DNA from 3 places in the Bacteroides sp. HF-4919 genome. Region 2 is predicted to be linked to each of the others. Evidence: riboswitches for the same ligand, from Rfam matches in the RefSeq annotation. Region 2 holds a riboswitch; each other region holds the start of a gene.

What was found. A riboswitch is a leader RNA that binds a small molecule or an ion and turns the genes downstream of it on or off. The one in region 2 is predicted to bind cobalamin.
Region 1: it holds a riboswitch for cobalamin, as region 2 does, so the genes downstream of both, KO473_RS01215 (ribonucleoside-diphosphate reductase subunit alpha) here and KO473_RS03350 (TonB-dependent siderophore receptor) in region 2, are expected to answer to the same signal.
Region 3: it holds a riboswitch for cobalamin, as region 2 does, so the genes downstream of both, KO473_RS07305 (cysteine-rich CWC family protein) here and KO473_RS03350 (TonB-dependent siderophore receptor) in region 2, are expected to answer to the same signal.

Annotation. Positions count from the first base shown of each region.
Region 1 covers NZ_JAHKNF010000001.1:269,822-274,834, reverse strand. The annotation lists gene KO473_RS01225 (hypothetical protein) at 1-166, shown strand, start outside; gene KO473_RS01220 (SLBB domain-containing protein) at 247-2,523, shown strand; cobalamin riboswitch at 2,864-3,083, shown strand; gene KO473_RS01215 (ribonucleoside-diphosphate reductase subunit alpha) at 3,144-5,013, shown strand, end outside.
Region 2 covers NZ_JAHKNF010000001.1:780,029-785,041, forward strand. The annotation lists gene KO473_RS03340 (DUF5724 domain-containing protein) at 1-681, opposite strand, end outside; gene KO473_RS03345 (DUF5106 domain-containing protein) at 776-1,711, shown strand; cobalamin riboswitch at 2,463-2,671, shown strand; gene KO473_RS03350 (TonB-dependent siderophore receptor) at 2,841-4,877, shown strand; gene KO473_RS03355 (DUF5074 domain-containing protein) at 4,924-5,013, shown strand, end outside.
Region 3 covers NZ_JAHKNF010000003.1:279,649-284,661, reverse strand. The annotation lists gene KO473_RS07315 (threonine/serine exporter family protein) at 1-67, opposite strand, end outside; gene KO473_RS07310 (putative transporter) at 188-1,876, opposite strand; gene KO473_RS07305 (cysteine-rich CWC family protein) at 1,889-2,110, opposite strand; cobalamin riboswitch at 2,175-2,384, opposite strand; cobalamin riboswitch at 3,138-3,381, shown strand; gene KO473_RS07300 (hypothetical protein) at 3,435-5,013, shown strand, end outside.

The DNA of each region.
Region 1 (5,013 bases), 510 kb from region 2:
GAACCCCATACAGGGTGATTCTGTTGATCTGAATATTCTTCGTTATGAATCCCAAAAACCGCAAATAACAGAAGGGATACATCGGTTGTTTGTAGAAGAAGTGCGTGAGTCTGAAGTCATGTTGCGGGGGAGAGGTTTCAAGTTTCTGCTTCCTTATCAGAAGTGAAATATGGATGTGGATTGTGTTAATTTATGGGATTCATTATTTGTGTTAGAATCTACATGATTAATTAATAACTGTGTTTTATGAGTATAGAAATATTGTTGCAAACCGTTGCTGTGGGTTTTTCTTGTCAGTCGCTTTCTTGCGTCACAAAAAAAGTAAGCTGTCTGATTGATAAGATATCCGGCAGGGTGAATGATAAGGGAGCATTGTTATTTGCCCTGTTCATTCTATTGGCGGGCGGGAGCAGGGCAAGGCAACATAGAAAAGAGGATTTTATAATCCGTGGTAAGCAGGTTGCAGTTTTTGGACGCAATATATTTACTGACCGGAATTTATCTTTTGAACCTAATCTGGATATCCCTACCCCTGAAAATTATGTGTTAGGGTCCGGAGACGAATTGATTATCGATGTGTGGGGCACTTCCGAAAATACAGTCAGAGAAATTATTTCTCCTGAAGGTACTATTCACGTGGCAGGTATAGGTCCCATCTTTCTGGATGGAATGAGTATACAGGATGCCGAACGGAGCTTAAGACGTGAATTCAGTAAGATTTATGCCGCTATTTCCGGAAAATCGGTTCATATCAAGTTATCATTAGGGGGAATCCGTACCATCATGATCAATGTCATGGGTGAAGTACAGGTACCGGGTACTTACCGCTTGTCGGCATTTGCATCGGTATTCCATGCCTTGTATCGTGCCGGTGGGGTCAGTGGTATTGGAAGTTTACGTGATATTCGTGTTGTGAGAGGTGGAAAAGAGGTCGCTTGCATTGATGTATATGATTACATTATGAAAGGAAAGTTGACGGACGACATCCGTTTATCGGAAGGCGATGTCATTTTGATTCCTCCTTATGAGAATTTGGTTAGTATTTCCGGAAAAGTCAAACGTCCGATGGCGTATGAAATGAAAAAAGGAGAAACCATAACAACTCTGCTCAGCTATGCGGGAGGTTTCACGGGAGATGCTTACCGGGACGCGATACGTCTGTTTCGTCTGAATGGGAAAGAGAAACAGATATACAATGTAGGGCAGGATGATTACCAATCTTTTGTTTTGACCGACGGTGATGAATTGTCTGTTGAGGCGGTATTGCAACGTTTCTCAAACAAAGTTGAAGTTCGTGGTGCTGTGTACCGTGCCGGCGTATATCAATTGGACGATAGTATCACGGGAACTGTCAGGCAGTTGATCGGCAGAGCAGAAGGACTTCGGGGAGATGCTTTTCTCAACAGGGCTTTGTTGAGACGTGAGCATGAAGACCTAACACATGAAATGATCCCGGTCGATTTGAAAAGAATGATGGCTGGCGCAGTCTCCGACCTACGTTTACAGAAAAATGATGTTCTTTATATCTCGAGTGTGAAAGACATTGAGAAAGAAGGTACTTTATCTATCTATGGTGATATAAGGAATCCGGGAGATTTCCCTTATGTTAAAAATACGTCCATACAGGATTTGATTGTAAAAGCGGGAGGATTGCTGGAATCTGCTTCTATGGTCCGGATCGATGTCTCGCGGCGGATTAGAGATCCTAAGAGTATATCATCTTCCACTGTTATCGGAAAAAGCTTTACGGTTGAACTTAAAAACGGGCTGGTGATGGGGGAGGATAAAGGATTTGAACTGGAACCCTATGATATCGTTTTCATTCGCCGAAGTCCGGGATATCGTAAACAGGCCAATGTAACAGTTGAAGGCGAAGTGGCCTTCACCGGTAATTATACATTAATCCAAAGTAATGAGAGGCTGAGTAGTCTGATAGCAAGAGCCGGCGGACTATCGAAAGAAGCTTATGTAAAAGGAGCGCGTCTGATACGCAGAATGACGGCGGATGAAATGCGTCAGAAAAAGGATGTGCTACGTTTGTCGGTCAGAGGAAGTGAAAAGGCTTCTGTATCTCCGGTTACTTTGGAAGCCTCTTCCACTTATCCGGTAGGCATAGAACTTGAGAAAGCATTGGTAAATCCAGGCTCTGACGAAGATATGGTTTTGCGCGAAGGAGATGTACTTTTCGTTCCTAAATATGTCAGCACGGTAACAATCAATGGAGCTGTGATGTATCCTAATACGATACTTTATCAGAAGGGGAGCAGTCTTAGTTATTACATTGAGCAGGCAGGTGGATTTGGAAACCGGGCACTGAAGCGGCGTGTTTATGTAATATATATGAATGGTATGGTTTCTCGTCTGAAAAGGAGAATGGGCAATGCAATTGAACCCGGATGTGAAATAATAGTGCCAAGCAAAAAGGGCAGGAAAAAAACTGTGGCGGCGGACGTTACAGGGATGAATACTTCCATCGCCTCTATTGCCGCAATGGTGGCTGCTATGGTTGGTATGACAAAGTAATGTTCATAATAAAAAGAGTAATCCGACAGCTTTTTGTACCCTTAAGATTAAATAAGGAGGCAACTTATAACAGAGTTAGTGGAAAAAATGTCAGTCAGTAACAAAGAAAAGGGACAATCAGCCTAAAACAAATTAACGGTATACGTAATTTTTTCCATCTTGCGCACTAAGATGTATATCTCGCGTGCTAAGATGTGCATCTTGGCTGCTGAGATATACATCTCGGCTACTGAGATGAACTTTAATTGCCTTCTCAGTTAGGATGGATAATCTGTGCATAATACATCTTATGGCAACTTTTTTTAACTACGGAATTATTTGTATATTACTGAAGTCTTTCGTTATTTTGTGGCGAATTGGTTCACTTATGCTTTTCTGCATAAGTGATTAAAAGGGAATCGGGTGTAAATCCCGAACAGTCCCGCTGCTGTGAAACTCCGGTAGACTTACCGATACTAAACTTATTGCCACTGCATTGCCCAAGTAGATGAGGAGAAGTGTGGGAAGGCATCGGAAAGGAGGAGTCAGTCAGAAGACCTGCCATTCATCAAAGGCTGTTTCTACTCGGGGGGTAGGGAAACAGTGCGAAACGATAAAATAATTCATTTCAAGAACATTTCATGCAAATAATCAAGAGGAATGGGGCTACGGAACCATATAATAGAGAAAAGATAGCCGTTGCGATACGGAAGAGTTTTGCCAGTACCGGAAGAGAAGTACCGGACGAAACCGTTTACACAATTGTAGATGAAGTAGAACTCTTTTTGTGTGATGAAGTACACCGTAGCGTGGAACAGATTCAAGATGAGGTAGAACGTGGTTTGATGGAACATGGCTTTTATGCCGAAGCTAAAAACTATATACTTTATCGTTGGCAACGTACGGAACGGAGAAAAGCTTTTAACCATATTGTCAGTAGTATAGGTTCTGAAGCGTTGGCTGACACATTGAAAGATATTCAAAAGGATTTTGTTGCCAATGAATATAGTTTGGTGATCCTGGCAGAGAAGTTTGTAAACCTCTGCAAAACCGATATGACAGTTGAAGAGAGGTTGACGACTCTTATTAAGGCTGCCGTAGAGCTTACTACGCAAGAGGCGCCTGACTGGGAATTTATTGCTGCCCGTTTGTTTAATTTTCAGTTGACGCAGAAGTTAAAGGTACAGGCAGAAATTGCCGGTATTTATTCTTTTTATGACAAGCTGCGCTATTTGACGGATGAAGGTTTGTATGGTGACTATATCCTGAGCGCTTATTCTCCACGAGAAATAGAAGTGGCTGCCGGGTTTATGTGTCCCGAACGTGATAAACTTTTCAATTATTCGGGATTGGATCTTCTCGCGAAACGTTATCTTATCCGTACGCACTCACATGAACCAATGGAATCGGTACAAGAAATGTATTTGGGGATTGCGCTTCATTTGGGTATGTCCGAAAAGTGTGATAGATTGCAGTGGGTAAAGAAGTTCTATGATATGCTGAGTCGGTTAGAAGTAACCATGGCAACCCCTACACTGTCCAATGCCCGCAAGCCTTATCACCAGTTATCCAGTTGCTTTATTGATACAGTGCCCGATAGCCTGGAGGGGATTTATCGCAGTATCGATAATTTTGCCATGGTCAGTAAGTTTGGCGGAGGAATGGGAATGTATTTTGGTAAGGTGCGTGCGGCAGGAGGAAATATACGAGGGTTTAAGGGAGTGGCAGGCGGAGTAATACGCTGGATGAAACTGGTAAATGACACTGCCGTAGCTGTCGACCAACTGGGTATGCGTCAGGGAGCTGTAGCAGTATATCTGGATGTCTGGCACAAAGATTTGCCCGAATTCCTGCAACTCCGCACCAATAATGGAGACGACCGGATGAAGGCACATGATATCTTTCCTGCCGTATGCTATCCTGATTTGTTCTGGCGTATGGCAAAGGAAGACCTGAATCAGCAATGGTACTTGTTCTGCCCCAACGAAATTATGAATGTCAAAGGGTATTGCCTGGAGGATTATTATGGAGAAGAGTGGGAGCAAAAATACTTGGATTGTGTAAACGATCCCCTTCTCTCTAAGCGGGTTCTGAACATCAAAGATATTGTCCGGTTGATACTACGCTCTGCCGTAGAGACAGGGACGCCTTTCACATTCAACCGGGATACAGTGAATAGGGCTAATCCTAATTCGCATCGGGGGATTATTTATTGTTCTAACCTATGTACGGAAATAGCTCAGAATATGTCATCCATTGAAACAGTTTCCACTGAGGTCCGTACGGAAGGTGGTGATACGGTTGTAGTCAATACCGTCCGTCCCGGTGACTTTGTCGTTTGTAACCTTGCCAGCTTGTCGCTTGGACATCTTCCATTGGAGGATGAACGGCAGATGAAAGAAAAAATAGCTGTTGTAGTACGTGCGCTCGACAATGTGATTGATTTGAATTTCTATCCTATCCCTTTTGCCCGGATAACAAACCATCGGTACCGTAGCATCGGTTTAGGGG
Region 2 (5,013 bases):
CTCGTAGCGGATCTTGAAATCGGTTATAAACTCATTATCCGTCAGCAAACGTTTCGGATGTTTCAGCCAGCAATCTATCCAATAGCAATGAACCAGTACGACACGATAATCGTGGGAGGAACCATACCATTCGCGGACGCTGTACAGAAAGGTGATATTCTGGGGAGTAAGCATCGGAAGCAAATGAAGCAGGACGTAGTGTGAATACTTCAGATACACCTCCTGGTCGCGGTAATCCCACTCCAATGCCCAGAGAATCTCACTCAGTGCATAGGGATGTTCAAGGCGCTCCAATGCCTGTTCGTATGGCGCCAGAGGGATTTCTCCGTATAATTTATCAAGTAACGTACCGAAACCTTTGCGCCAGACACAAGTCCTCGAATGTGACGCCATAAGGCACATTTCCAACAGAAGTGAGTAATCACGCACTTCTTCTTCATAAAACCGTATCCATACATCGGCAAACGGATAGCGCCCTATCGCTGTTGGTGAATCCGAATCATGCTTCGCACTTTCAAACTGTTCTTTGAACAAATGCACCTCCCCCCAGGGATCGCTATAGGTCAATTCACCATGAATTACGATCTGATATTGCAGTTTGTCAAAAAGATCAAATACTTCTCCTGACTGTATTCCTTTAAAGATTGCCTCTGTAGTTGGTTGTCCTTTTTTATTCTTCATGTCTGACTTGTTTGTTGTGTGTATAACGTTTTCATCACTGAGTACAAATATAGAATAAAAATACTATCTTTGTCCCATATCAAAACAAAAGATTATGATAAGCAATGTAAAATACCTTTCATTTATACTGTTATTGGTGCTTACTGCCTGTAAAAGCGGCCCCGCGGCCAGCCAGGAGCAGAACGGAAAGCAAGATACGGTTAAAGTTTTCAATTTACCCGACATACCCGTAGTGCTGAACACGGTGTCGCAACGGGCAGATTATATGGTAAAGCACTATTGGGATCGCTTTGACTTTACAGACACCACCTACGTCAGTCAGATCGACGTTGCCGAACAGGCTTGGGTGGATTATTGCGATTTGTTGGAACATGTGCCCTTGTCCGACGCGCAAACTGCCATAAAAGAGACGATCGGCCGGGCCGGGAAAAACAAAAAGATGCTGGACTTCTTTGCGGAACTGGCCGATAAATATCTCTACGACCCTAACTCGCCTATGCGTAACGAGGAGCTTTACATCCCCGTGCTGGAAGCTCTGACAGCCTCCCCCATGCTGAATGAAACGGAAAAGATACGTCCGCAGGCGCGGCTGGAACTGGCACAAAAGAACCGGTTGGGCACAAAAGCCCTCAACTTCACCTATACACTGGATTCGGGTGCAAAGGGTACGCTTTATCAGTTCCCGGCGGAATACACGTTACTGTTTATCAACAATCCCGGCTGCCACGCCTGCTCTGAGATGATAGAAGGGCTAAAGAGTTCTCCGGTCATCAACGGGTTCATAGCCGGCAAGAAGTTGAGGGTGCTGTCTCTCTATCCGGATGAAGAACTGGATGAATGGAAAAAGCACCGGGGCGATTTCGCGAAAGAATGGACCAACGGATATGATAAGGAGCTGGTCATCAAAAACAAAAACCTGTATGACCTGAGGGCTATTCCCACCCTCTACTTACTGGATAAGAACAAAATCGTATTGTTGAAAGACGCCACCCTGCAAAAGGTAGAGCAATATCTGGCAGAGCGCGGTTAAGAAAAACATACCGGAGCGGAGCATTTGCCCCAAAGATGCGGAGAGGGTCGGATTATCATTTTGACAGAATGATAATCCGACCCTCTCTATTTTCCGTTCTTTCGGCCCGACGCACGATATGCCTCTCAAAAACGTCTCCAATTCGATTTGCCGGTTATCTCTTTGCCCGCAATTTCCCGCTTTTGTTTACCGAAAGAAAGAGACTGGAAAGTGTTCTGTCCATAAAGCAGGTTTTAACCTTGAAACCATCTCTTTCCGACACTTCCGGAACGATCATATCGGGTGAGCAACGAGAGCAAGATCCGGGAGTTATAAGCCCCGGTTTTCATAACAATATATGTAATGGAGCATAACATATAGAGATATTTGAAAAAGAAGTAAGCATTTTCGGAAAATGCTTACTTCTTTCGGGGGAAATGTAACCGTCTTTTGGAGTGAATGCTTACTGCTTTTCCGCAAACCCCCGGCTCTAATCCACCCAAAGCCCGGCTTTCGGAACAGAAAAGGCCGGCTTTCCCCTTGTTTTCCCTCCGGTTCATCCGTTTTAAAGAAAGAGTGTGTCAGTCAAAAGGCTGATTAACCATCATTCTGCCATCATAACCCTCCGGAATCAAGATAAATGGCATCGCCTATCTAAGTCATTCCAATGTGCCGCCTGACACTATCCGGACGACCTGTCCGATGTTGCTCCGTCCGTTCCGCAATGCATAACGAATAATCACAAATTATTATGCTATTTCTAATATTCTTTTTATCTTTGCAGTGCATTGGTTTGTATTCTCCGTGTTCCGGGGATGCAATTAAAAGGGAATCAGGTGCAAATCCTGAACAGTCCCGCTGCTGTAAGTTTCACATCAGATTGTTGTAAGCAACCACCACTTGCCACTGGGAAACGTTTCCTGGGAAGGCGCTTATCAACAGAAACGAGTCAGAAGACCTGCCTGTGCATCTTTTTCATTGCTTTCGAGGAAAAAGCGTTGAGTCTAATGAGCCGGAACTATTCCATCCGTCATTTTATTCATCACTCTGATTCAGAGAAAGTAAGTTATGATAATAAACTCTGCCAAGTTTATTTAGTGTGTCCGGCCGAAGTGAGTTCGTCCGGACATTTTAACAACAAAAAACAAAGATGAATATACTCAGATTACCTAAGCTATTATACTCCTGTGTTGCTTTCTGTTGCTGCCAGGCTCTTACCGTTTCGCTTTCCGCCCAGCAGCAGAAAGCAGATACTGCCCGTACTTATTCAATCCCCGAAGTAACCGTTGCCGAAGCATACCACACCCGCGAAGTGAGAGCCATGGCTCCCACTCAGGTGTTCTCTAAAGAAGAACTCAAAAGCCTCAACGTATTGCAAGTGTCGGATGCCGTGAAACACTTTGCCGGAGTTACGGTGAAAGACTACGGCGGCATCGGCGGACTGAAAACCGTTTCATTGCGGAGTCTCGGAGCCGAGCATACCGCCGTGGGATATGACGGAATAACGATCAGCGACTGCCAGACGGGGCAAATAGACATCGGACGTTTCTCACTGGACAATGTAGACCGCCTGTCACTCAGCAACGGACAGAGTGATAATATCTTTCAGCCCGCAAGGTTTTTCGCTTCCGCCGGGATACTGAACATACAGACGCTGACACCGCAATTCAAAGACAACCGGCGTACCAACCTGAGCGCCTCGTTCAAAACGGGTTCGTGGGGACTGGTCAATCCGTCTCTCCTGATCGAACAGAAACTGAGCCGCAAATGGGTGCTCTCCGCCAACGGCGAGTGGATGTCGGCCGATGGTCATTATCCTTTCACATTGCATTATGGCGAGGACAATGACCTGACCTCCCGTGAGAAACGGAAAAACACGGAAGTGAAAAACCTCCGTGCCGAAGCGGGATTGTTCGGCAACTTCTCGGATACGGAACAATGGCGACTAAAGGCCTATTACTATCAGTCGTCCCGCGGACTGCCCAATGCCACGACTTATTATTACGACTACTCCTCACAGCATCTCTGGGACAAGAATGTCTTCGTGCAAAGCCAATACAAAAAAGAATTCAGCCGCCAATGGGTCTTCCAGACTTCGGCCAAATGGAACTGGAGCTACCAACGTTATCTCGACCCCGACTATAAAGGTTCGGAAGGCAAAACGGAGAACAGTTATTACCAGCAAGAGTATTACCTCTCGGCTTCGGCGCTCTACCGGGTGCTCAGCAACCTCTCTTTTTCGCTTTCGACAGACGCGAGCATCAACCGGCTGAACGCGAACCTGAAAGATTTCGCATATCCTACCCGTTATTCGTGGCTGACGGCTTTTGCCGGAAAATACGTTAACGACTGGTTGACGGCATCCGCCTCGGTACTGGCAACGGTCATCAACGAAGAGGTGCGCCAAGGCAGCGCCGCAGCCAACCGGCGGAAACTCTCTCCGTACGTCAGCGCGTCGTTCAAGCCCTTTGCCGGCGAAGAGTTCCGCATCCGCCTGTTCTATAAAGACATCTTCCGGTTGCCCAGCTTCAACGACCTGTACTACGGGCAGGTGGGCAACACGAACCTGAAACCGGAAAGCACCACACAATACAACCTGGGACTGACGTACAGCCGGTCGATCAATGAACTGATCCCCTACGTATCCGTCACGGCAGATGCTTATTATAATAAGGTGAAAGACAAAATCATCGCCATCCCCACCAAGAACCTCTTTATATGGAGCATGGTGAACCTCGGCAAAGTGGACATCAAAGGAATCGACGTTGCCGGAAACATCAGTCTGCAACTCTGGGAGAAACTACGGGTGAACCTTTCGGGGAACTACACTTATCAGCGTGCACTGGATATGACCGAACCGGGAGGAAAAACCTACAAGCAACAAATCGCCTATACACCCCGCGTATCCGGATCGGGACAAGCCGGTATCGAGACTCCGTGGGTGAACCTCTCCTACTCGTTCCTCTTTTCGGGCAAGCGCTATATGCTGGGGCAGAACCTCCGCGAAAACCGGCTGGACAGTTACAGCGACCATAGTGTATCCGTCAGCCGCGATCAGCGCATCCGTAACGTAAACACATCCCTGACAGTGGAAGTGCTGAACTTATTGGATAAGAATTACGAGATAGTGAAGAACTTCCCCATGCCGGGACGCTCGGTGAGAGTGACGATGAAAGTAAGATACTAAAGATGCTCCAGACATTGAATCAGTAATTATCAAAAGAAACAGCAATATGAAAATGAACCCATTTAATAACAGCAGAAGCAATTCTTCTCCTCGCTTCCGGAGAGGAGCTGGAGGCGGGAGCTTCCTTTTCCTCCTC
Region 3 (5,013 bases), on a different contig from region 2:
CCATCAGATGGGCCGAATATCCGGCAATGAACTTGGATATGGAAATCAAAGATTCATTTGTAGTCATAATGCTCACTTTTTTAAATCGGGCGCAAAAGTACAAAAAAGATAGGAAAGAAAGACATGATGCAACCTTTCATTTTATCCAAATCTTGTTTCGCACCGCGTAATGTTGTTATTTCTAAAGTTAACCTAATGCCAAAATAAGGATTTGTGCAGTAAGTACCCGCAGGAACATGGTCAATGGATAAACCGTGGCATAACCAACCGCAGGCGCATCGCACGAAGTCAGGTCATTACAATAAGCCAATGCCGGCGGATTGGTGGTCGATCCGGCCAGCACACCGATCAACGTGTAATAATTTAACTTAAAGACACAACGTCCGATGATTCCTGCCAATAACAGAGGAAGCACAGTGATAATGATGCCATAACCAATCCACACATAGCCTCCCTCATAAATAATTGTTTCTACAAACCCTCTGCCGGCTCCCAGTCCCACACAAGCCAGAAAAAGTGATATGCCGATTTCGCGAATCATCAGATTAGCACTCATTGTAGTGTAGGTAATCAGTTTATACTGCGGTCCAAAACGGCTGATAAGGATGGATACAATCAATGGTCCTCCTGCTAATCCCAGCTTGACAGGCTGAGGAATGCCGGGAAACATAAAAGGAAGACTCCCTAAAATACATCCTAAAGCAATACCCAGAAAAATAGGAATCAGATTGGGATGGTTCAGCCGTTTCATCGAATTACCCAATACTTTCTCAGCGTGGCTTACTGCTAACTCACTCCCCACAATGGTAACACGATCTCCCATTTGTAACTGTAGTTGCGGGGCGGCTACTAAATCAACTCCCGAACGATTGACACGAGTGACACTGGCACCAAAATTATTGCGGATCTTTAGCTGTGAAAGTGTTTTGCCGTTCAATTCTGGTTTAGTTATCAAAATACGGCGGGACACTAACTCCTTATTCAACTGCTCCCATTCCATATCAATCGGTTTACCAAAAAAAGCTGTGATAGCCTCCATATCTATTGGAGTGGCAATCACCAATATTTTATCCTGCAGGTGCAATACCGTATCAGAGTTGACCAGCTCCGTCTCTTTCTTTCCGTCATGGTGACGGATACGTGATACAACGAAATTGCGGTTTACCAACGGACGTATTTCTTTGATTCTTTTCCCTTCCAAGGCTTCATTTCTGACTTCCAGAGAAACAGGCCGGACAGTTAGTTCCTGTAGATGTCCCAACCCCTGCTCTGCGTGGGCTTCCTCTTGTTTTGTATTAATATGAAGAAGATATTTTAGTCCCAGCAAAGACAAAATACACCCTACCACTCCCAACGGATACGCCACGGCATATCCCAAAGCGATCTCCGGGGCATCAATTCCATTCAAATCACTATTTGCCTGTTGAGCCGCACCCAGTCCGGGAGTATTGGTTACCGCCCCTGAAAGGATGCCCACCATGGTCGTTATAGGTATACCTGTTATAAGATGTATGGAAACCGTAATAATGACTCCCGCGAAAACAACCGTCATAGCCAATACATTCAGTGTAAAACCTCCTTTCTTGAAAGCGGAAAAGAACCCTGGTCCCACTTGTAAACCAATGGAATAAACAAACAGAATCAGTCCGAATTCCTTCAGAAAATGAAGTAAGTGCTCGTCCAGGTTCAAATTAAAATGCCCGAATACAATGCCGACAAATAAAATCCAGGTGACTCCCAAAGAAATACCTGCCACTTTTATTTTAGCCAACATGATACCAAATGCAATGACAAGCGACAAAATAAGTACGGAGTGTGCCACTCCTCCACCCCATAGGTTGGGGTAACCTTCAAAAAGATTTCTTAAAAGTTCCATAGTATAATATAGTTAGATTCGTTCAATACTTAGCTTTCCGGAAGATGTGTCGTCCTTCACGCTATGTGCAATGTCCTCCAAGCATGAATGACACAAACAGTCTGTGTAATTTTCTTTAATATAAGCGTATTGGAATGCGTCCAGTTTTACACTTGCACAATGACACAACCTTATATTGTCATGCCGGCACTCAAAAGCAGCACCACAACGAGGACATACCTTTTTCATCGGCATACCACCTTTCCATCTTTTTTGAAGTTAATCTTTTTTCGTACTGCTTTCCTAATCCCACGAGTAAAAACAGCCTTTGATGAATGGCAGGTCTTCTGACTTACTCCTTATCCTGAAGCCTTCCCGATGTTTCAAATCCGACACCAGTGGCAAAAGATGTTTCCAAGATATATAAACGGAGCTTCACAGCAGCGGGACTGTTTGGGACTTACACCCAATTCCCTTTTAATCCGAATGACGAGAATCTTCATCCGAAACCAATTCGGAACAAAGATAAAGAAAAAAACAGAGCGGGGAAGAATAATCAATAAGAAATGTAAAATACAATCCCATTCAGCATCTTCCATCATTGACATTTTGACATTCTGTCATCTTGTATTTTCTATGTGGCTTGTAGCACATTTTTCGGAGTCTGTCCCAGGCTTCTCCGGAAAAAGCGCCGTATTTACAATTCTCCAAAAACAAAAGAACATTCGTGAACATATCTTCTAAGCAAATTAAAATGTATCCACTGTATTTTGTAGCATAAAGAATATAAATAACTAATATTACAATCCAAACGATTAATCCGGCCGAGCATCGAGACGAAGTCAATCAGCATAAGAAACAGAGCTTTTAGTGCCTCTTTTTAGAGTGTTAACCTCACCCGGATACAATGTTAACTTCCTCTGAACGCAATGTTAACTTCCTCCGAGTACGATGTTAACTTCATATAAAGACAATATTAACTTCCTAAAGGCAAGAAATCGATCATCTCTGATCATCCAAAGTATATTTAATCACAAAACAGTCCGGATATCGTATACTAATGCCATATTTATGCGGACTACTTTTCTATTTCACACATATAGAATTCTTCCCTTGTTTTAAAAACAGAGTAAATCCCTTCTTTCTGCTACAAATAAGCAGTAAACCGCGTCCTTTTGACTGAAAGACATCCGCCTTTCCCAATATAAAAGGCTTCACTTCTCCGATATACCTATAAATAAGTATATTCTTTAATTTATTTCTATATAAACTAATAAATGTATATCTTTGCCCCCGCTTAGGTGATGCAGTCGAAACATTCCGTTCGATGCATAAAAGGGAATCCGGTGAGAATCCGGAACAGTGCCCGCTACTGTGATCCTTTTTTTGTAAATATTCAATATTTGCAAAGAAAAAAATGAAAAGCATTCTGCATATATACCACTGTCTAAACTGAAAAATTATGATGGGAAGGTAGCTTTTTAAAAAGGATAGTCAGGAAACCTGCCTAAGTAAATATAGTCAATAGTGTTATCTCGGGGTCAGGATAGCCTTTTATTAACTCTTTTCTACTTAACTTATGAATAAGAAAAGCTTAAACTCTTTTTTAAAAGAGAGTTTTTGTACTTTATGTAAGAACATGAAGTACAAAAAGTCATCCATTGTAGTAAATGACATTTTATTCAAAACTACTAATCTGTTTATCTTATGTTTTTTATTTATTACATGTTTTATAAGTTGCCAAGATGAACAACTTATTCTTGAATCACCGGTATCCACACGTTCAATTCCAACTCCTACTTTTGATTGGGAAAATGCAGATTGGATGCCAACACCAAGTGGGCAAAGTCGCATACCAAGTCCTTGGGTAGGACAAGGAAGCATTGCATCAATTTATGGTATGGATGTGATTAATGACAGGAAATCCTCAGATGGATGGGTATTATTATATAATACATTCGAAACCAAAGCTTCCGGTCCACTAGTTAATCCCTACTTTATACTTTATAATAAATACCGTGGAATCATGCGTATTTTTCTTTATACTACAACTCAATTTATCTCACCATCGACCTATCTTCAAGATGGGATTTCAATCATCTCTAATCATAAATCATCTCTACTCAATTTTATGGGAGAAGCTATAGTAGATGGAAGTAAAAACAAAGAAACTTACTCACAAATGCAACCAGCTCCAGATGACGGTTCACTTCCATTGGCATCTAACAAATGGTATATGATGCAATATGAATTAGCATATGATGAACAAATAGCACAATTACCTTATAACTCAATTCAGTTAAACTGGTATATGAATTATTATAATGTTGAAAAGATTGATCTAAATGGGGACTTCGTTGGAACAATTAAAAGTGCTATAGGTTCATCATCTGGGAATAACATTTTTTCAGGATTAGGAAATGTAGGCAAAGTAACAGGAACAGGTATCTTAGCAGGCATTGGAGATAATTTTTTATATAAAAACACCATAAATGAAGAGACTGGAGAGAATAAGTTAGGTTTGCCCAAAAGTATATTCAAATCTGCGGTAAAAGGTATTAAAAGTGCTATTTCCAAAAGTTCTAGTGATCTTCCTGGCGCCATTATAGGTGCCTTTAGTGCAATGTTTAGTAGTGGAAATGGAGAGAGTAAGTTAATCAACTTAAATATAGATGCTAAAATTACATTAGAAGGTACTGCTAAAAGTAGTGGTTCATTTCCTGGTAGTCCTATATCCTTTTGGATTCCAGGAACCTCTATACCATCTTCTGCAACAGGATATATACCTTATTATCAAGAATCATTAGGTGTATTTAATTTTATAGGAAAGCCCAAAATAGAAGTCACAGGGAAGGGAGAATACATTTACTATGATTATTTTGACGAAACTCCTGTTTGGGCTACATTAAACTTCCCCAAACTAGATCTTTCACAGTATATAAGAATTAATCCAACCTTAAAAAATATAGCAGATATACAAATAAGAGAAGCAAATTTTTTACTTGTTCCATATGTCGTTAAAGACTACTCAGATATGAATGTAGTATCAGTAACATGTGATAGTATAGGGGAAGGGTACATTAATACCTACACAACGAAATACTATGTAAACCCGACTGAAATCTTTTATAGATTTGAAGATGGTCCAAGTCCAGAAT